One region of the Sphaerisporangium sp. NPDC005288 genome, then DNA from elsewhere that is predicted to be linked to it. Evidence: riboswitches for the same ligand, from Rfam matches in the RefSeq annotation. Region 1 holds a riboswitch; each other region holds the start of a gene.
The links. A riboswitch is a leader RNA that binds a small molecule or an ion and turns the genes downstream of it on or off. The one in region 1 is predicted to bind cyclic di-AMP.
Positions count from the first base shown of each region.

Region 1 (4,942 bases):
CCTCCATGTCGCCGTACACCGCCGGGTCGACGGAGGCGCGCCCGCCGCGGTAGTGGACCATGTTGGGCGAGGGGATGGTCAGCTTGGGGGTGGCCGTGGTCGCCTGCTCGCGCAGGAACGCGAAGTCGTCGCCGAAGATCGTCTCGTCCAGGCGCACCCGGTCGTGGACGCGCAGCGCGGCGGGGGCGAACTCGATGACTCCCTGCTCGTTGCGGAACTGCACGTTGATGCGCTCGTCGGCGGCCTGGCCGATGCCGCCGAGCCGGTAGATGAAGTCCATGTGCCAGGACGCCCGGCGGAACTCGCCGTCGGTCGCCGAGCGCAGGCCCACCTCCTCCTGGGCCCGCACCACCTCGCGGATCGCCTCGTCCTCGACCTCTCTGAGCCGCTCGGCGGGGATGGCGCCGGTGGCGAAGGCCTCGCGCGCCTCCAGCAGGGCGGCGGGACGGAGCAGGCTGCCGACATGGTCGGCGCGGAATGGGGGTCTTGTCCGCATGGCGATCCTCCAGATGATCTAGCGCGACTACCGTCCTATCAGCTTTTGAGCGGTTTCGCCGTAGCGACGGAGCGGATAAAGCCATGCGTCGCGCGCGTAGGCCACTCCGTGCGGCACCCATCCCGGCCGGGGCATCCCGAACGGCCACGACAGCCGCTGCCCGCCCTCCCTCACCGTCTTGCCTGCTCCGGCGTCCGGCGTCGTCCCCCCTCCCCCGGCGCCGCGCCCGGGGACGCCGGGCACCGGACCGCGGGCGGGCGGCTCAGGAGCCTCGGACGGCCTCGGAGCCTCGGACGGCTCAGGAGTCCCGGAGGGCCGGGGAGCCTTGGACGGCTCAGAGACCTTCGACGGCCTGGGAGCGGCGTCGGACGGCGTGGGAGCCTCGGAGGGCGCAGGGATCTCGGAGGGCCGGGGAGCCTTGGACGGCTCGGGGGTCTCGGACGGCTCGGGGGCGGCGGCCGGGGTGCGGGGGACCGGGCGGCCGTCGGCGCCGAGCTCGGGCTCGGGGCTGGTGGTCGAGGCCAGCAGCGCCAGCGAGATCAGCCCCATCACGGCGATCAGCACCAGAGCGAGTCCCATCAGCGCCAGGACGACCAGCAGCGTGTAGACCGCTCCGATGAGCGCCATCATCGCCGTTCCTCCTTTTGTGCCGCCGCGGTGGACACCGTGCCCGGGACGGACATGGTCACACGTTTCATCACGCAGGTGGACGTATCGATTCTCCCGTGTGCGCGGAGCGATCGCGCACACCGCCGGGCACGGTGACCCCGGCGGCCGTGATCGCGGACCTCAGGCGCCGGGCATGGTGTCCAGGCGGCGCAGGATCACCCCTTCGCGCAGGGCCCACGGGCAGATCTCCACCTCGGGGACCTCGAACAGGTCCATCGTCGCGTCGGCCACGATCGCCCCGGCGAGCAGTTGCGGGGCTCGACCGGCGGAGACGCCCGGCAGGCCGGACCGCTGGGCGTTGTCCATCGTGGCCAGGCGCCCGGTCCAGTGGGAGAGGTCATCCTGGCGCAGCACCCGCTTCACATAGGACCCCTCGCTGGAGGGGGCGGCGCCGGCGATGCGCGCGAGCTGCTTGAAGGTCTTGGACGTGGCGACCGCGTGGTCGGCGTGCCCGTACTTCACCACATCGCCCACCACCCTGCCGATCTGCGCGCGCACCTGCCGGCGCATGCCGCGCACCTCCTCGGCGGGGGGCGGGGCGCCGGTGAACCACTGGCGGGTCATCCGCCCGGCGCCCAGCGGGAGCGAGATCGCCACGTCGGGCTCCTCCTCCATGCCGGAGGCGATCTCCAGGGAGCCGCCGCCGATGTCCAGGACCAGCAGCCGCCCGGAGGACCAGCCGAACCAGCGCCGCACCGCCAGGAACGTCAGCCGCGCCTCGTCCTGCCCGGACAGCACCTGCACGTCGATCTCGGTGGCGGCCCGCAGGCGGTCCAGGACCTCCTCGCCGTTGGCGGCCTCCCGCACGGCCGAGGTGGCGAAGGCCATGATGTCCTCCACCCCCTTGTCCTCGGCGATGCGCAGCGAGTCCTCGACGAAGCGGCGCAGCTCGCGCTCGCCCTCGGGGGACAGGACGTCACCGTCGTGCAGGTGCTCGGCCAGCCGCAACTCGACCTTGTGCGAGTAGGCGGGCAGCGGCTGCGCGCCCCTGTGGGCGTCCACCACCAGCAGGTGCACCGTGTTCGAGCCGATGTCGAGAACGCCGAGTCGCATGAGCAGACGCTACTACCCGCGCCCGCCCGGGAGATCCTCCCGGTCCTCCCGGTCCTGCCGGTCCTGCCGAGGCGCCGTCGCTCAGGGGCGGCCGAGCGCGCGCAACTGGCCGGTGGTCAGCGCGGAGACGTTCTGGTCGATGGGGACGTCGGTGTACTGGTGGATCGCCCAGCTCTTCCAGTCGGCGGGCGGGGTGACGTCGCCCTTGGCCCTGCCGTAGTAGGCCACCCACAAGGGGTACTCGGCCAGGCCGTGGCCGTAGGTGTCGGCGAAGTTCCAGCCGCTGTAGAACAGCGGGGTGACGCCGGTCTCGTCCTTCACGTGGGCCAGCCAGGTCTTGGCCCAGGCGTTGACCTGCGCGACCGACCGGCCGTCGCTGGTCTCCAGGTCCAGCACGAGCAGGTCGCCGGTCTCGGCGGGCTGGGCGTCCACCACCGACAGGAAGTGGTCGGCCTCGGCGATGGGGTCGTTGCCGGGGTGACCGTAGTGGTAGGCGCCGCGCACGATGCCCTTCTTGCCGAGTTCGGCCCAGTGGCGGGCGAACGCGGAGTCGCGGAAGGTCAGGCCCTCGGTGGCCTTGATGATGCCGAACTGCGCCTGGCTGGCGTTCCAGTCGTGGTCGGACTCGTAGGCGGACACGTCCTGGCCGTAGGGGCGCTCCGAGGAGGCGCTGCTGGGGGCGGCGTCCGCCGGACCGGTCACCACGACGGCCGCCACGATGGCGAGCACGGCCACGATCACCCCCGCCATGGCGGAGTAGAGGCGCGCGCCGGACAGGTCCAGCCGGTTCTTGAGGTGGGAGAAGATCGAGGAAAGCCGGTCGATGGGCATGAAGGGCTCGCTCCTTGCTTCCACGCGCCTACCGGGTCGGCTGATGGGTTCGGGCGGAAGTGCCCTGTGGGTCCGTCCCTTCGAGGGCCGGTGTTCCGATTCACTCCGCGAAGGGGGTCCCCGGTTCCGCGAGGTGTGGATGAGGCGGGCGTGTCCCCGCGGCGGGACGCCGTCCCGCCGGGTACGCGCGATGTGGGCAACGGACGGCAACGGGCACGACGGCGTGGGACCATCGGCACGCATACCGCTGTCCAACAAGGTACATACCACATCAAAAGAGCACAAATGCGACAAAGTACGCACCACCGGCGTCACACGGGCGGACACGCACGGCTTCCCCCGACGTGATCACCCCCAGGAAGCGCATCCGGCCAGAACGACCCGGTCAGGCGTCCCGGTCCCGGCGGGCCAAGGGCGCACCCGGGGATCCGGTCAGCGGCGGGGCGGGGGCTGCGAGGAGCGGGATGACTCGGCGTGCCGCCAGCGCCGTCCGAGCTCCTCGCCGGTCGGCGCGGAGGCGGGCAGCGGGGTGGCCGGCGCGCCGGCGCGCAGCCCGTCCAGCAGCAGGGTCAGATAGCGGTGGCGCAGCACGGCGGTGCGATCGGCGTCGCCGGCACGGACCGCCGTGATCTGGTCGAAGATCATCGGAATGTCCTCGGCGACCACGTCCGGCCGTAGCGCGCCGGCGGCCTGGGCCCGGTCCACGACGCGCCCGGCGAGCGAGCCGGCGTGCGCGGCCAGCTCGTGCATCTCCCGCGTGGGGGTGAACGTGCCGGCCAGGTGCACGGTCAGCGAGTGCACGTCGGAGTCGACGACCTCGCGCAGGAACGTGGTGAAGGCCTCCCACGCGTCGCCGTCCCGCGCCAGCGCGGACTCGGCGATCGCCGTGAACCGGCGCAGGCCGTCCTCGCAGAGGGTGCGCAGCAGCTCCTCCTTGCCGGCGTAGCGCCGGTACAGGGCGCCGACGCCGACGCCCGCCTCGTGCGCCACCGCCGAGATCGGCGCTTTGGGGTCGGCGACGAACACCGCTCGCGCGGCGTCGAGGATCGTGCGGTCGTTGCGTGCGGCCTCGGCCTTGCGTCCCCTCATGCCTGCTGTCGTGGGCTCCATGCGCCCATTCTAGCTTGAACGGAAGGCTCCGTTCCGATATAGTTTGAACAGAACGATCCGTTCCGCTCTAACTCGGAGGTTTCGCATGACCACCACGTCCTGGTCGCTGCTGGAGCAGGCCCACAACGCGCTGCGCACGACCACCGCCGGGGTCACCGAGGCCGACTGGGCCGCCAAGACCCCGTGCGAGCAGTGGAACGTGGCGCAGGTGCTGCGGCACGCCGCCGGCGACCAGCGCGCCTACGCCGCCGCGATCACCGGTGCCGGCGGTCCGGAGGAGAACCCGTTCGACCCGGCGGCGCAGGCCCCCGGCGACCCGAAGGACCTGCTCGAAAGCGCCCTGGAGGTCGCGGCACGGGGCTTCGCCACCGTGGCGCCCGGCGCGGAGGCCGTACCGACGCCGCTGCCGCAGGGCGCGCTGCCCGCCGAGGTCGCCGTCGGCGCCGCCGCGCTGGACGCCGCCGTGCACGCCTGGGACATCGCGGTCGCCACCGGCCGTCCGTCGCCTCTGGACGCCGAGCTGTCCGAGCGCCTGCTGCCGGTGGCCCGCGTCCTCGCCGAGCCGCTGCGCGGCTTCGCCTACGCCCCCGCCCTCGACCCGCACCCGGCCGACGACGCCACCGCCGAGCTGCTGCGCCACCTCGGCCGCGACCCGCAGTGGACCCGCTGACCCGGGAACCCGCCGACGGCGCGGCCTCCTCCCCCCGAGGCAGGCGGCGCCGGCACGGAAAACGTCCCGCCGGTCATTCGACCGGCGGGACGTTCTGCCGCCGTCCACCTCTT
Region 1 is NZ_JBEXGT010000010.1:58,967-63,908, forward strand. Features, by position in the region: gene ABZU32_RS12100 (5-methyltetrahydropteroyltriglutamate--homocysteine S-methyltransferase) at 1-496, opposite strand, end outside; gene ABZU32_RS12105 (hypothetical protein) at 524-1,126, opposite strand; gene ABZU32_RS12110 (Ppx/GppA phosphatase family protein) at 1,286-2,218, opposite strand; gene ABZU32_RS12115 (GH25 family lysozyme) at 2,300-3,049, opposite strand; cyclic di-AMP (ydaO/yuaA leader) riboswitch at 3,061-3,206, opposite strand; gene ABZU32_RS12120 (TetR/AcrR family transcriptional regulator) at 3,482-4,159, opposite strand; gene ABZU32_RS12125 (TIGR03086 family metal-binding protein) at 4,245-4,829, shown strand.

Region 2 (4,942 bases), on a different contig from region 1:
CGCGGACGGGGACGCGGAGGGTGGAGGAGTCGCCCCACTGCCCGGTGAGGAAGCCGTGCAGCCAGTCGGCGTACCGGACCGGGAGCGGCCGGTCGAGCCCGAGCTGGGAGCGCAGGTCGCGCACCGCGGCCTCGCTCGCCTCACGGCCGAGGATGGTGCGGGCCACGTCTCCGGGGATCAGCTCGGTGGCCGTGAAGACGAGCACGGACACCACCAGCAGCGTGAGCGGGATCGCCGCGAGCCGCCGCAGCAGGAATCGCCTCATCGCGGGCCGCCCTAGATCCGGGACACCGACGTGAAGTCGACGTAGCTGGAGGGATGCGCCTGGATCCCGGCGAATCCGCCGTTGAAGGCCCGGACGCTGCCGCCCCAGACGCTGATGATCACAGGGACGTCCTCGTACAGCGTCCTGGCGATGATCTCGGCCTGGGCCTTGCGCGCGGTGTCGGTGGTAGCCCCGTCGTAGGCGGTGGCGGCGGCGTCCAGCACCGGGTTGGCGTACTTGGACCCGTTCCACACCCCGCCGCTCTTCACCATCGGGATGATGAACTGGCTCGGCACCGCCCGCCCGGCCCAGCGCACCAGGTTGGCCGGGCTGAACAGCCAGGGCGTGTCCTTCTCCTGGTCGCCGCCGTAGAAGTCGGCGGAGGTGCGCTGGTCCAGCGTGACCTCGATGCCCACCTGCTTGAGCTGGTTCTGGATGATCAGGGCGTAGTCCTTGCTCGGCGGGTCGAAGGTCAGCGGGAAGGACAGCTTGGCCACTCCGGCGGCGGCGAGCAGCGACGCGACCTTGGCGGGGTCCTTGGCGCGCTGCGGGATGTCGGCCGGCGCCGCCGGGAACAGCGCGGCGAACAGGTGGTCGTTGGCGAGCGCCCCGATGCCGTCGTAGGTGGTGGCGTTCACGCCCGGCCGGTCCAGGGCGTACGCGACGGCCTGGCGGACCTCCTTCCTGTCGAACGGCGCCTGGTCCACGCGCAGCGTCAGGGCGGTGAACCCGGTGCCCTCCACCCGGTCGACGGTGATGTCCCCGACACCCTTCAGCGGGTTGACCAGGGCGGGAATGCTGAGAAGCTGGGCGTCGACGTCGCCGCCCTGCAGCGCGAGCAGATCCGCCTGGTCATCGGCGTAGAACTTGACCTCCACGCCGTCCAGGTACGGCTTGCCCCGATCCCAGTACCTCGGATTGCGGGTGAAGGTGGCGCCCTTGGCCGGGTCGTAGGAGGCGAGCACGAACGGGCCGGTGCCGATGGGCTTGGCGGTGAAGTCGCCCGCGTAGTCCTTCTTGAGGATCAGGGCGTTGTAGTTGCCGGCCGACACCAGATAGGGGAAGTCGGAGAACGGCCGCTCCAGCGTGAAGACGACCGTCCGGGAGTCCTTGACGCGCACGCCGCCCTGCGCGAGGACGGTGTCGAAGGCCGAGAGCGCGGCCGACTTGCTCTTCGGGTCGAGCAACCGGTCGAAGGACGCCTTGACGACCTCGGCGTCCAGCGGGGTGCCGTCGGAGAAGACCACGCCTTCGCGCAGGGTGAAGGACCAGATCTTGCCGCCGTCCTTGGCGGACCACGCCTCCGCCAGGCGCGGGACCAGCTTGTAGTCCCTGTCCAGCCAGATCAGGTAGTCGGCGACGAGCTGGGCGATCGCGATCGCCGTTCCGTCGTACATGGTGACGGGGTCGACCGCCGTCGGCGGCGGAGAGGACCCCGCGCGCAGCACTCCGCCGCGCTTGGGCGTGCTCGGGAGGGAGCCGGACGGCCCGGCGTTCACGCCGGTGCTCGTGCCCGCGCCGCCCGAGCAGGCGGCGACCAGGGCGAGCAGCCCGGCGGCTCCTGACCCGGCCAGAAAGCGGCGCCGGTCGAACGGGTTGTCGTTGACCATGTCCACCACTATCCGAAGGCGGAATCATGATCGTCAAATGGCCGTTCAACTGGCGACCTCGAACGGATCGGGGCCCGCACCGAGGGGGAAACAGGTTGGAAAACGACTGTGGGCACCCTCCCCATCGGGGAAGATGCCCAGGTCATCGGCGTTAACCGTGGTGCGCCGCCAGGGACTCGAACCCCGGACCCGCTGATTAAGAGTCAGCTGCTCTAACCAACTGAGCTAGCGGCGCGTTGACTACGGTGACTTTAGCAGTCCCGGCGAAGCTACGCACATCGGCGCCGGGGCGGCGTGCCGGTGCCAGGGGGAAGCACCGGCACGCCTATTTCCCGGGGGAAGCTCGTGGAAGAACCCGCAGGTGCGTGCGCGCGGGTCAGGGCGCGGAGGTGAGCGCCAGGGTCGGCTCGGCCGGGTCCTTGTCGTAGACGCCCCAGGCGCCGGCGGAGAACGGGACGGGCTCGTTCTTCTTGCCCGGGCCGCTGCCCCACTTGGTGATGACGTAGTCGACCTTGATGTGGCCGGCGCCGAAGCCGGTCACCATCAGGCTGGAGTCGCTGAAGTCGCCGCCGGTCAGCTCGGCGAAGGTCTTGCCGTCGATGTCGAGCATGACGCCGCTCTCGGAGGGGATGCCCGGGCCGCGGTCGCCGATGAAGAACGGCGCCTTCTTGCCGTTGTACATCACGTAACCCTCGGTGCCGAGCGGCCAGCACGGGCTGGCGAACAGCCCCTTCTGCATCGGCTTGCCGATGGCCGGCATTCCCGTGTCACCGGCGCGCCCGGAGGCGTCGTCCCAGAAGTAGGAGGCGGTGGTGGAGCCCTTCAACATGACTCGCTGGGTGGTCGCCGCCGCGACGCCGTCCTTGCGCTCGGGCGAGTTGGCGTGGGCCGCGGTGGCCGTGCCGACCGTCGCCGTGCACATCATCGCGGCACCGATGATGCTCGAAACCACACGACATTTGGGGGTGTTCGTGAAAAAAGACATGGGAGGTCAGGATCTTTCATCAGAAGACAAGGGACCCGGGCTCCGACTTCGGTCAAGAGGGTTCGGCGCCGGGAGAGGAAAGCGTTCTCTGAGGCACAAGCGGGTGGACAAGGGCATGGTCCATCGCTGCGCGAGCGCTTTTCTTACGTGGGTCTTTCGGGCGGTGGCGCTGGACGGCCACCATGTCGCAAGGCTGCGAATCGCCCGGCCGGCTCCTACAAGCCGACTGCTGTGCCGCTTCTGACGGCGAGATCCGGGCCTAGGGTCGCCCGGAGGACGGAGTGGGGCGGTGTGTCCACTCGAGTCTCCTCTCCAACGACGTCTACCGGGTTAGCTGACGGGTTCGGGCGTGGAGTTCGCCCTACCGCTGACGCGGATTCACCCCGAAGAACGTGGGTCCCCGGCTCCCGCGGGCCGGGTTCAGGCCCTTGGGACTCGACGTTCGGGCGGCGGCCTTCCGGCTGAAGACCAGGTCACCGTCCGATCTGGTACAAGACGTTACCGGTCAAGTCAGGACAAAGCAAACGATGTTTGTACAAAGCATCAGAAGATCTACCTATCAGGCCGTAAGCCCCATATATCGGGCATTTTATGCGTCAGAGAAGGCCGACGAGGCTGACAGGCGATACCCGTGTTACTGCTGTGACCTGTGAGGGGCACCACCGCCTGGGCAAAACCTTTCTTCCCCCAAGCTCCATCCCTCCCGGCAGAGCCGCCACAGGTAAACAACCCCTCATGGCCCACGGCCAAGGGGCGCCCGCGGAGCCCGGACGAACCCGCTGCGTCGCCCCGCTGCCGCCCCCCAGAGGCACCCGCAATGACCGGCGACGGCCGGAGAGTTGACCGGGCCCGTCGCCGTAACAGGGCGCCGACGCCACCGACCCGCTTCCCGCCGTGCCGGCGCCCGATGAAGACGGCCCAAGGCGGCGGAAGGGGAAGCGGCCCGAGGCGGGGCGAGAGCGTGGCCGCCCCGGCCCTAGGGTGCGGCAGAGGCGAGGAACGGTCCGAGGCTCCGAAAGGGAAGAGCGGCCCGAGACCAGGCGGCCCGAGACCAGGCGGCCCGAGACGGAGCGGGCTGAGGTGGGGCGGCCGTACGGAGCGGGGGCGAAGGGAGGGCCGCGAAGTGGGGGTGGACATGAGTCGGGGCCGGACAGTCCCCCGCCTGTCCGGCCCCGACCACTTCACGGTCCAGCGCCGATGCCTTCCCCCAAACGCATCGGGCGGTCCCGCTGTTCGGACACGGTCCCCCACCGCGTCCTTATGGTGAAAGCTTCGCTGCGCCCGTCGGGCGCTGGTCGCATCCCCCTTGACCTGCCTTAACACTACATACCGGGGCCTGAGCTGCTCGTCATCGCACGGTATAGATTCGGTCTAAGTCCCGGGCATGACCGGGTACGGGATGACCCGGCGGGGCGAGCGGCTATTCGGGGAGTTCGACGACGACCTCGGTGCCCTTCTGCAGCGACCGGCTGACGGTGCAGTGGCGCTCGTGCACCCGGTGGGCGACGGCGCGGAAGACCTCGTCCGCCTCGGGGTCGCCCTCGGGGAGCTCGACGTCGTAGGTGATCGTGACCGGGCCGAGCAGTGTGGGCTCGACCTTCTCGGCCTGGACCGTCATCGCCAGCCGCACGAGGCGGTGGCCGCGCTTGGCGGTGAGCGGCTCGACGGTCACGATGTTGCAGCCGCCCACCGCGGCGAGCAGCAGCTCGACCGGGGTGAAGACGCCTTCGTCGTCGCCACTGCCCATGACGATCTCCGCTCCGCGCCCGTTGCGGGCCACGAAGCCGTTCTCAGTACGCTCAACATTCACCGATGCCATGCCTGGAGCCTAGGAGCAGGCGGGGCGTCTTCAGGCGTCGGGGTGCTTGGACAGGTAGGAGAGGTAGACCGGCCGCAGCGCTTCGCCGAGCTCTCCCTCGCCGGAGGCCATGGCGTCGCTGAGAAGCGCCGAGACCCTGCTGAGGTCGTTGGCCGTCTCCTCGGAGTGACCGCTCGCCGCCTCGGCCGCCGGGATCACCTTGAGCAGGTCCCACAGGAAGCCGAAGTCGCCGTGCGTGACCGCATAGTGCACCGCCCTGTCGT
Region 2 is NZ_JBEXGT010000031.1:47,234-52,175, reverse strand. Features, by position in the region: gene ABZU32_RS26700 (ABC transporter permease) at 1-265, opposite strand, end outside; gene ABZU32_RS26695 (ABC transporter substrate-binding protein) at 277-1,875, opposite strand; tRNA gene ABZU32_RS26690 (tRNA-Lys) at 2,034-2,110, opposite strand; gene ABZU32_RS26685 (hypothetical protein) at 2,252-2,827, opposite strand; cyclic di-AMP (ydaO/yuaA leader) riboswitch at 3,164-3,311, opposite strand; gene ABZU32_RS26680 (OsmC family protein) at 4,281-4,679, opposite strand; gene ABZU32_RS26675 (hypothetical protein) at 4,710-4,942, opposite strand, start outside.
Region 2: linked by a shared signal. The riboswitch ahead of ABZU32_RS26685 (hypothetical protein) and the one ahead of ABZU32_RS12115 (GH25 family lysozyme) in region 1 are both predicted to bind cyclic di-AMP.

Region 3 (4,942 bases), on a different contig from region 1:
GGGGGCCGCCGTAGGGGGCGTTGTAGCCCTGGGGTGCGCCGTACCCGCTCTGGGGTGCACCGTAGCCCCCCTGGGGGGCGTCGTAGCCGCCCTGGGGAGCGCCATAGCCGCCCTGAGGGGCGCCATAGCCGCCACCCTGGGGGTTGCCGTATGGCTGGCCCGGGCCCTGCGGATCGTAACCGCCGGGGGGTGGTTCTGCCGTCATTTCGTCACCTTTCGCGACTGCGAAGGAAGCTGCGGTTCGTGCAAGGTCCTATCGCATGTAGGGGTATGTCCGTTACCTTTTCGCCGATTCGGCCGCCACGTGTGCGCCGGATCGGTCGCATATAGCAAACGAGGCCGGGGGATCACCCCCGGCCCCGAGCGCGCGCCGCTTACTTGATCTTCACGACGACGGTCTTGGCGACCTTGTCGTGCAGACATTGCTGCAGCGGCTTGTCCCAGAACTGCCACAGGACGTTCACCAGGTAGAACACCCACGTGACCAGGCCCACGACCGGGACCCACGCGAGGAACTCGAAGCCCCACAGGACGCCGGCGCGCTTGATCGCGACGTCCGAGGCGAGCCCGCCCTCGACGCCGCCGCCCACTGGGACGATCTTGATGCCCATGACGATCTTGCCGACCGTCTGGCCACGCTGCTTGGTCATCAGGAACTCGTAGCCGACCCAGACCAGCCCGGCCAGGATCGCCGTCAGCAGGCTGGCCAGGAACACGCCGCCGCCCGGGCTGATCGCGCCCGTCGCGGGGTCGAAGCTCGGCGCGGTGACGATGAGCGCGGCCAGCACGGCGTTGAGGATGACGTACGGGATCACGATGATGACGATGTCGATGATGCGGGCCACCAGTCGCTGCCACCACTCGGCCAGCGGGGCGGGGGCGCCCGGAGGCTGCGTGCCGGTGGCCGGGTAACCCTGCTGGTAGCCGGCCGGGCCGTACCCCTGCTGGCCGTACTGCTGCTGGCCGTAGCCCTGCTGGCCGTAGGCCGCCCCGTACGGCGGCGCCTGCTGGGCGTGCTGCTGCCCGTAGCCCTGCTGGTCGTGGCCGGCCTGCTGCCCGTACTGCGGCTGGCCGTACCCCTGCTGCCCGTACTGCTGCTGGCCGTACTGGGCCTGCTGGCCGTACGCCTGCTGCGCGTCCTGCTGGCCGTACTGGCCCTGCTGGCCGTAGCCCTGCTGGGCCTCAGGCTGGCCGTACTGCTGCTGGCCCTGCTGGGCCTGCTGGCCGTACTGCTGCTGCCCGTAGCCCTGCGGCTGGGCGTAGCCGCCGGTCTGCTGGCCGTACTGCGGCTGGCCATAGGACGACGACTGGCCCTGCTGGCCGTAGCCCTGCTGGGCCTCCTGCTGGCCCTGCTGGCCGTACGCCTGCTGACCGTACTGCTGGGGCTGCTGCCCGTACTGCTGCTGGCCCTGCTGGGCCTGCTGGCCGTACTGCTGCCCGTAGCCCTGCCCCTGCTGGGGGTGGGAAGGCTGGCCGTAGGCTCCGGTTCCACCCTGCTGGCCGTAGGCGCCCGGCTGGCCGTAGGCTCCCGTCCCTGCCTGCTGGCCGTAGGCTCCCTGCTGGCCATAGCCCTGCTGGGGGTAGGCGGAGTGCTCCGAGGCCGGCTGGGGACGGTGGACGACGGTCACCTCCGGATCGATGCCCGGGGGGTTCTGCTGCCCATATTGCGGAGAGCCGGTTGACGAATGACCCTCGTCCGGCTCGTCGCGTGGGTACGGCGGCTGTCCGGTGCTCACCGTGTCACCTCACTTCGGCTTCGCACGTGGCCTCTGTCAGGCGCACGTGCCGTGGTGTTGCCAAGGTAGCGACAGCGGGATCAACAGTCACCTTTCCATTCCGTCACCCCCAAGGTCAGGATCGCGGGTTCACATGCAACAACATCCGCGTGTTGCCCAGGGTGTTCGGCTTGACGTGCTCCAGGTCGAGGAACTCGGCGACGCCCTCGTCGTAGGAGTCCAGGAGTTCGGCGTAGACCTCGGGGGAGACGGGCGTGCCCTGGATGGGGACGAAACCGTGCCTGCCGAAGAACTCGACCTCGAAGGTCAGGCAGAAGACCCGCTGGACCTCCAGCCGGCGGGCGGCGTCGATGAGCGCCGCGACGATCATGTGGCCGATGCCCATGCCGCGGCAGCCGGCGTCGACGGCGACCGTGCGGATCTCCGCCAAATCCTCCCAGAGCACGTGGAGCGCGCCGCAGCCCACGACCATGCCGTCTCGCTCGGCCACCCAGAACTCCTGGACGTCCTCGTACAGGGTCACGGTCGCCTTGCGCAGCAGGCGCGGCCCGTCGCCGGAGTAGGTGTCGACCAATTTCCTGATCGTCCGCACGTCGGAGGTGCGGGCCCGCCGGACGGCGGGCGCGCCCTCGGCGGACGGGCGCTGCGCGGCCTGCCTCATGACGCGTCAGCGTATCCGCCCACCGGCGGGGCGGCGTTCGACGCCGTGCCGAGACCCCCCGATAACGGACTGTCCGAAATACCTGCCAATTCGCGTCGCCATCACGGAGCGTGATCCGGCGCGCGCGGTCGGTGCGCGTCGCAGGGGAGTCTGGGAGCGTGGCGCGCGAGATGCTCTTTGACCTGCGGCTTTTCTTCGATCCCCTGCCCGCGGGCCGGGTAACCGCAGCTCGGAACGGGTGCGGGACGTCCACCGGCGTGATCTTTCCGTGACGCGCCGGTTGTGGAACCTCAACAGAATTCGCAGTTCTGGTTGAGCAGGAACCTGAACTGGACTAATGTCCAGCGTCAATGTCGGTCGTCGTTCCGCGGCGACCGCACCGCCTAATTCCCGTCCCATCCGAACGGCGGGAAACCGGGGACCCAAAGGTGGGTCCGGGGGAGGTCCCCCGGCGACCCGCCACCCCTGGGGTGAATCCGAGAGGGAGGCATCGCGATCCTCCATGGTCACGTGCTCGGTAGGGCTGCTCCGGCCCGAACCCGTCAGCTAACCCGGTAGGCGTCCGAGGAGAGGAGCTTTTTGGTGCAGCCTAGGCGCACGCCTGGAAAGAGCGCGGGCAGGCACGCCCGCGGGCGAGAACGCGGTGCCCATTCCCGCTTCGGGAGCGCCTCCGGTGCGTCCTCGCGCCTTCCCCGCCGTATCGCGCTGGTGACCGCCGCGCTGATGGCCGTGACCTTCGGCTCGCCTCTGGTGTCCGCGACGGCCGAGCCCAAGCCCAGCCTCAACGACCTGAAGAACCAGGTCGAGCACCTCTACAACCAGATCGAGTCGCTCACCGAGCAGTACAACGGCCAGAAGGAGCGCCTCAAGCAGGCGCAGCGTTCGGCCGAACTCGCCAAGAAGACCCTCTCCAAGAGCGAGGCCGACCTGGAGGCCAAGCGCGCCAGAGCCGGCATGTACGCCCAGGACGCCTACATGACCGGCGGTCTCGGCTCGCCGCTGGCATCGACCCTCGCCATGTCCGGCGACCCCGACGCCTACCTCGACCGCGTGGCCACGACCTACGCCCTGCAGCTGCAGCAGGGCGAGGAGGTCGCCCAGATCGGCAAGGCGATGGCGACCGCCGAGCGCGCCAAGGCCGGTGCCAAGGCCCGCGAGGCCGAGGTCAAGAAGCTCGTCTCCGACCTGTCCTCCCAGCGTGACAAGATCCGCGGCCTGGTCGCCAAGACCGAGGGCAGCCTGTTCAAGCGCGCGCTGTCGCAGGCCGGCGGGTACGGCCGGGCCACCAGGATCGAGATCCCGATCCCGGGCGAGGGCAAGGCCGCCCAGGCCGCCAAGTGGGCGCTGACGCAGCAGCTCAAGCCGTACGTCTGGGGCGCCGCGGGGCCGAGCACCTTCGACTGCTCCGGCCTGGTGCTGTGGGCCTACCAGAAGGTCGGCATCAGCCTGCCGCACTACACCGGCGACCAGTGGACCGCGGGGACCCACATCTCCCGCGAGGACCTGCGCCCCGGCGACCTGGTCTTCTTCTACAGCGACCTGCACCACGTCGGCATCTACATCGGCGGCGGCATGATGGTGCACGCACCGCGCACCGGTGATGTCGTGCGGGTGGTCCCGCTCGGCAACCGCCCGTTCGCCGGCGGCGTACGCATCGCCGACTAGCGCCACGGCGCGCACGCCGGACGAGGCGGCCGTCGGTACGGTGACGCCGCCTCGCCGGGACGAGGTACCCCTGCCTCGGACGGTGCGACCTCAGATGAGGCGGCGCCGCGCCGCCCAGGCCACGGCCTCGATGGCCGTGGCGACGCCTATGCGGTCGCAGATGCCGCGCAGGCGGCGTCGTACGGTGCGGCCGCTCACGTCGAGCCTGCGTCCCACTCTGTCGACGGTCACGCCCTTGGCCAGTTCGGCGAGCAAGAGAAGATCATCGTCGCTCAGTCCCACACCGTCTGATCCCGAAGGAATGTCATTCCCTCGGGAAACCAGATCCGGATACGCCATCGGGTGTCCTCCCCCACGACGAACTCGGCAACATACTGAATGCTTCGGCCCGCCCCGTCAGGAACGTTAAACGCCGCGTTGAAAGGTCGTCAAGCACTGACCTCGATACCCATGACGTTTGTGATTGACATACCAGTGCATATGTGAACTACTCGTGACATGTCCCCGCACCTCCCGGTCCGGGGGGACATCGGCGATGATCATGGCCGTGGGCCGCATGATCCGCCATGGAAGACCACCGCGGCGCTGGTGGAGGCCCGGTTCCACACGGGACGCCTCGCGGGCGCCCCGGCTCGGAGATATACGGTCGACACGCTATACGCCGAATTCGACCCGCGAAACCAGTACGCTTTCTGACTTTCTTCCGCCGGTCACGCCCGTGGGCGTAACACTCCGGCCACCCACGATTTGCCGTGGCGGATCACCGCGCCGCGCCGTATTCGACGCGCGCGCCCCCTCCACGTCTCCGATATGGATCTCCCCCGCCGCTTGATCGCGCGGGGCGCGCTCAGGCGGTGTTGCGGTTGTAGATCAGGCGCAG
Region 3 is NZ_JBEXGT010000027.1:95,939-100,880, forward strand. Features, by position in the region: gene ABZU32_RS24725 (RDD family protein) at 1-205, opposite strand, end outside; gene ABZU32_RS24730 (RDD family protein) at 375-1,736, opposite strand; gene ABZU32_RS24735 (amino-acid N-acetyltransferase) at 1,852-2,397, opposite strand; cyclic di-AMP (ydaO/yuaA leader) riboswitch at 2,768-2,974, shown strand; gene ABZU32_RS24740 (NlpC/P60 family protein) at 3,106-4,062, shown strand; gene ABZU32_RS24745 (LuxR C-terminal-related transcriptional regulator) at 4,153-4,317, opposite strand; gene ABZU32_RS24750 (type III pantothenate kinase) at 4,910-4,942, opposite strand, start outside.
Region 3: linked by a shared signal. The riboswitch ahead of ABZU32_RS24740 (NlpC/P60 family protein) and the one ahead of ABZU32_RS12115 (GH25 family lysozyme) in region 1 are both predicted to bind cyclic di-AMP.

Region 4 (4,942 bases), on a different contig from region 1:
TGCACGGGGGCGCCACCGCCACCGGCGCGGGGTCCACCGAGGAGCCGGGCTTCGCGGCCAAGTCGGTGCGCCAGCAGGCCGAGAAGGAGGCGATCGCCCGCCGCGCCGCCGAGCTGGTGCGCCCGGGCAGCGCGGTCGCGCTGTCGGCCGGCACGACCACCTGGACCCTGGCCCATCACCTGGCCGACGTCCCCCACCTCACGGTCATCACCAACTCCGTCCAGGTCGCCGACGTCTTCCACCGGGCCGGGCGCGCCGACCAGACCGTCGTGCTCACCGGAGGGGTGCGCACGCCGTCGGACGCGCTGGTGGGGCCGGTCGCCGTGGCGGCCATCCGCGCGCTCAACGTCGACACGCTGATGCTCGGCGTGCACGGCATGAACCCCAGGGCGGGCTTCACCACCCCCAACATCCTTGAGGCCGAGACCGACCGCGAACTGGTCGCGGCGGCGCAGCGGCTGGTCGTGCTGGCCGACCACACCAAGTGGGGCACCGTCGGCATCAGCACGATCGCCAAGCTGGACGAGGCGCACGTCGTGATCAGCGACACCGGCCTGCCGGAGGAGGCCAGATCGGCGCTGTCCGAGCAGGCCGGCACGCTGCTGCTGGCCGACCCCGCGGGGACGGCGCCATCGACCGAGCCGGCGCGCGACGCCGGCGGGTCCGGACGCGCGAACCGCGCTCCGGGAACAGAACGGGCGGCCCGGGCCGCCGACACGACAGGACAGGCGGCTCAGCCGGCCGCCGGACAGGAGGTGGCCCGGTGAAGCGGACCGTCACCCAGCTCGCCGATGGGCGAGAGCTCATCTACTTCGACCACGACGAGAACGCCGACCGCGGCGCCGCCGACACCCGCGAGCTGCCCCCGCGCCCCGCGGCCTCGGAGCTGCGGTACGACCCGGTGATGGACGAGTGGATCGCCATCGCCGGGCACCGCCAGGGCCGCACGTTCCTGCCTCCCACCGACGAATGCCCTCTGTGCCCCTCCCGGCCGGGCCACGCGACCGAGATCCCCGCCGCCGACTACGACGTCGCGGTGTTCGAGAACCGTTTCCCGTCCTTCAGCTTCAACCTGGGCCACTACGAGGATGTGGGCGGCCTGAGCGAGGTGCGGCCCGGCGTCGGCCGGTGCGAGGTGGTGTGCTTCACCTCCCGGCACGACTCCTCCTTCTCCCGGCTGTCTCCCGAGCAGGTCGATCTGGTGCTGGTGGCGCTCGCCGACCGCACCGACCACCTCTCGCGGCTGGACGGCGTGGAGCAGGTGTTCCCGTTCGAGAACCGCGGCGCCGAGATCGGCATCACGCTGGCGCACCCGCACGGCCAGATCTACGCCTATCCGTACGTGACGCCTCGCACGCGGCAGATGCTGGCCTCGGCGGCCCGCTACCGCGAGCGCACGGGCGGCGACCTGTTCGCGGACGTGCTGGCCGCCGAGCGCAAGGCCGAGACGCGCGTGGTCGCCTCCAACGAGCACTGGACGGCGTTCGTCCCCGCGGCGGCGCGGTGGCCGTTCGAGGTGCACGTCTACCTCAACCGCAGGGCGGCCGACCTTCGCGAGCTGGACGCCGAGGAGCGCGCGGCCTTCGGCCCGCTCTACACCGACCTGCTGCGGCGGCTGGACGGGCTGTTCGGGGTCACCATGCCCTACGTCGCGGCCTGGCACCAGGCGCCCGTGCGCACCGGGCGCGACCTCGCCTACCTGCACCTGCAGCTGTTCAGCATCCGGCGGGCGGCGCAGAAGCTGAAGTACCTGGCCGGGTCGGAGTCGGCGATGGGCGCGTTCGTCAACGACGTGCTGCCCGAGGAGGCCGCCCGGATGCTGCGCGAGCAGCCGTGACCGCGCCCGCCCTGGACGGTCCGCCGCTGACGCGGCGGCGGTGACCCCGCGCACGCCACGTCGGGGGACGTCACCTCCGGGGTCGCCATAAATACGGATCTACCACTACCATCCATCACACACCGGCCGTAACGGCCGGTCCGCCTAATCCCAGGTGCCCCGCCTGGGAGCCGGGGACCCATCGGTTCCTCTGGGGTGAATCCACACGTGTGGTAGGGCGTCTCCGGCCCGAACCCGTCAGCTAACCCGGTCGGCAGATGGAGAGGAGCGGGCTCTGCCCCTGTCTTCCGGCCGCCACGGTTCCGTGGCCGCCTGCGCTCTGATGGTGGCCGCCCTGGTGCTCGGCCCGTCCACGGCCGGCGCCGCCGCCCCCAAACCCACCGAGAAACAGCTCAAGGCACAGCTCGCCGCCCTCGGCAAGCAGGTCGACAAGCTGATCGCCCAGTACAACGCCAAGCGCGTCGCGGTCGCCAAGGCCAAGGCCGCGGAGAAGAAGGCCCGCGAGCGGCTGAAGGCCGCGGAGACCGAGCTCACCGCCTCCGAGGGCCAGGTCGGCGACATCGCCCAGCTCAGCTACCAGGCGGGCAGCGGTCTCGGCATGATGCGCGAGATCATGTCGCCCGGTTTCGGCGGCGCCGCGATGCTGCAACAGCTCCAGGCCGAGCAGTCCGCCGAGATCGGCCGATATGCCACGGCCCGTGACGCCCGCAAGAAGGCGGCAGACGACGCGGCCGCGCTGACCGACGGCCTGCGCGACGACGTCGTCGAGGTGACCGCCCAGCGCAGGGACGCCGAGAAACTGATCGGCCAGATCAAGGACAAGCTGGACCGGCTCGTGCCCACCGCCCCGGGCAAGCAGGCCAACGGCAGTTGGGCGCCCGAGCTGCCGACCGGGAGCGAGAACATCACCCCGCGGATGCGGCTGATGCGCGCCGAGGTCAAGGACCACTTCCCGCTGCGGTTCCCCGTCGGCTGCTACCGCCCCGAGAACAGTGGCGAGCACCCGCTGGGCCGGGCGTGCGACTTCATGCTCAGCTCCGGCGGGGCGATGCCCTCGCCCGCCGGCGTCGCGATGGGCGAGCAGATCGCCGCCTGGGCCATCAAGAACGGCGGCAAGCTCGGCGTGAAGTACGTGATCTACCGGCAGCGGATCTACAACCTGGGCTTTCCCGGCTGGCGGTCGATGGCCAACCGCGGCGGGATCACCGCCAACCACTTCGACCACGTGCACATCTCGATGTACTAGCCGTCCGGCCGTCTTGCCGCCGGTGAAAGTTCCATCCGGACACTCGCCCGGAGGATGTATTACGGTGACCCGCCGCCCGGTGACCAGGCGGCGGGCGTGGCACCGCGACGTGCCTGCGGGGCGCCTGCCGCGCGGCCCGGCGCCGGTGGGGCCGATCAGCCCGGCAGGCGGATGGGGTTGACGATGTCGGCGTAGATGAGCAGGCTGCTCATGGCGATCAGGAAGATCGCGACCGTGTACGTCAGCGGCAGCGCCTTGGCGATGTCCACGTGCCCCGGCATCGGGCGGCGGCGCACCCGGGCGTAACCGCGCTTGATTCCCTCCCACAGGCCGCCGGCGATCTGGCCGCCGTCCAGCGGCATCAGCGGGATCAGGTTGAACATGCCGATCGCGAGGTTGAACCCGGCCAGGAGCTGGATGAAGCCGGCGATCTTGTTCTCCAGCGGGATGGCCGCCGCGGCGATCGCGCCGCCCAGGCGCCCGGCGCCGACGACGCTCTGCGGGCTGTTGAGGTCACGCTCGGCGCCGCCGAAGGCCGCCTGCCAGACCCCGACGAGCCTCTGCGGCAGTTGCAGCAGTGCCGAGCCGGTGCGCCTGACCAGGTCGGCCATGGCGCCGACGACGTACCCGAGCCCCTGCTTCTCCACGACGAGGGTGGGGCTGACGCCGAGGAAGCCGACGTTCTTGTCCAGCTTCTCCGGGTCGTCGAGGGAGGGGCGATCTTGCGCGATGAGCGTGGCGTTCAGCGTCATCGGCCTGCCGTCGCGCTCGATGCCGATGGCGACCGGGCCCGCGCCATGGGTGCGGATCAGCGTACTGGCGTCGTCCCAGGAGTTCACCGGCCTGCCGCCGAACGAGACGATCTTGTCCTTGGCCCTGAGTCCGGCGAGCGCCGCGGGCGTGGACCGGTGGGCCGGGGTGCACTGCTGGCCCTTCTCCTGCTCGGCCACGGTGACGACGCACTTGGAGACCTCGGCGACCACGGGCTTGGGCACCGAGATGCCGAAGCCCATCAGCACGATGGCGAACAGCACGAAGGCCAGCACGAAGTTCATCGCGGGACCGCCGATGAAGATGATGACCTTCTGCCACCAGGGCTTGCGGTACAGGACGCGGTCGGCGTCGCCGGGCTTGACCTCCTCCAGCGCCGCCTGCCTGGCGCTCTCGATGAGCGCCTGCCACGGCCCGGTGGAGATGTTGCGAAGCTTGTTCGGATCATCGTTGGGCCGGGGGGGAAGTGCCCCGATCATGCGGATGTAGCCGCCCATCGGAATCCACTTGAGGCCGTATTCGGTATCGCCGCGGCGGCGCGACCACATCGTGGGCCCGAAACCGACCATGTACTGCGTGACCTTGACGCCGAAGAACTTCGCGGGCACCAGATGGCCCAACTCGTGCAGGGCAATGGACGCGGCCAACCCGACGAAGAAGATGAGAAACCCGGCCACTGCGAGCCAGCTCATAGGTGCTACCCCCACGTCGGAGAAGATGCCTTCTGTTTGGATTGCCCGTTCCGAGCGTAACCGAACGCGCGAGGGCTTCGGCCGCCGCCGGAAAACAACACTCAACGACCAAGCGTAGGAGTGACTTGCGCGCGGTGGAGCGAATCGGGAGACTGCATTGACGGTACGCAATCATGTAGACACCGTGGGATATGAGTCGGCGTAGCATAATTTGCCGGTTCTGTTCCCAAGGACCAAGGGAGCACCTTGATACGCATCCTGGTTGCCGAACACCTACCTCTCGTCCGCCGGGGCCTCGTCGCCTCGCTGAACGGCGAGAAGGATCTCATGGTGATCGCCGACGTCGCCTCCGGCGAATACATCGTGCCGGCAGCCATGGAACTCACCCCGGACGTG
Region 4 is NZ_JBEXGT010000084.1:6,592-11,533, forward strand. Features, by position in the region: gene ABZU32_RS39955 (DeoR/GlpR family DNA-binding transcription regulator) at 1-767, shown strand, start outside; gene galT (galactose-1-phosphate uridylyltransferase) at 764-1,837, shown strand; cyclic di-AMP (ydaO/yuaA leader) riboswitch at 1,969-2,107, shown strand; gene ABZU32_RS39965 (hypothetical protein) at 2,142-3,083, shown strand; gene ABZU32_RS39970 (site-2 protease family protein) at 3,239-4,546, opposite strand; gene ABZU32_RS39975 (response regulator transcription factor) at 4,793-4,942, shown strand, end outside.
Region 4: linked by a shared signal. The riboswitch ahead of ABZU32_RS39965 (hypothetical protein) and the one ahead of ABZU32_RS12115 (GH25 family lysozyme) in region 1 are both predicted to bind cyclic di-AMP.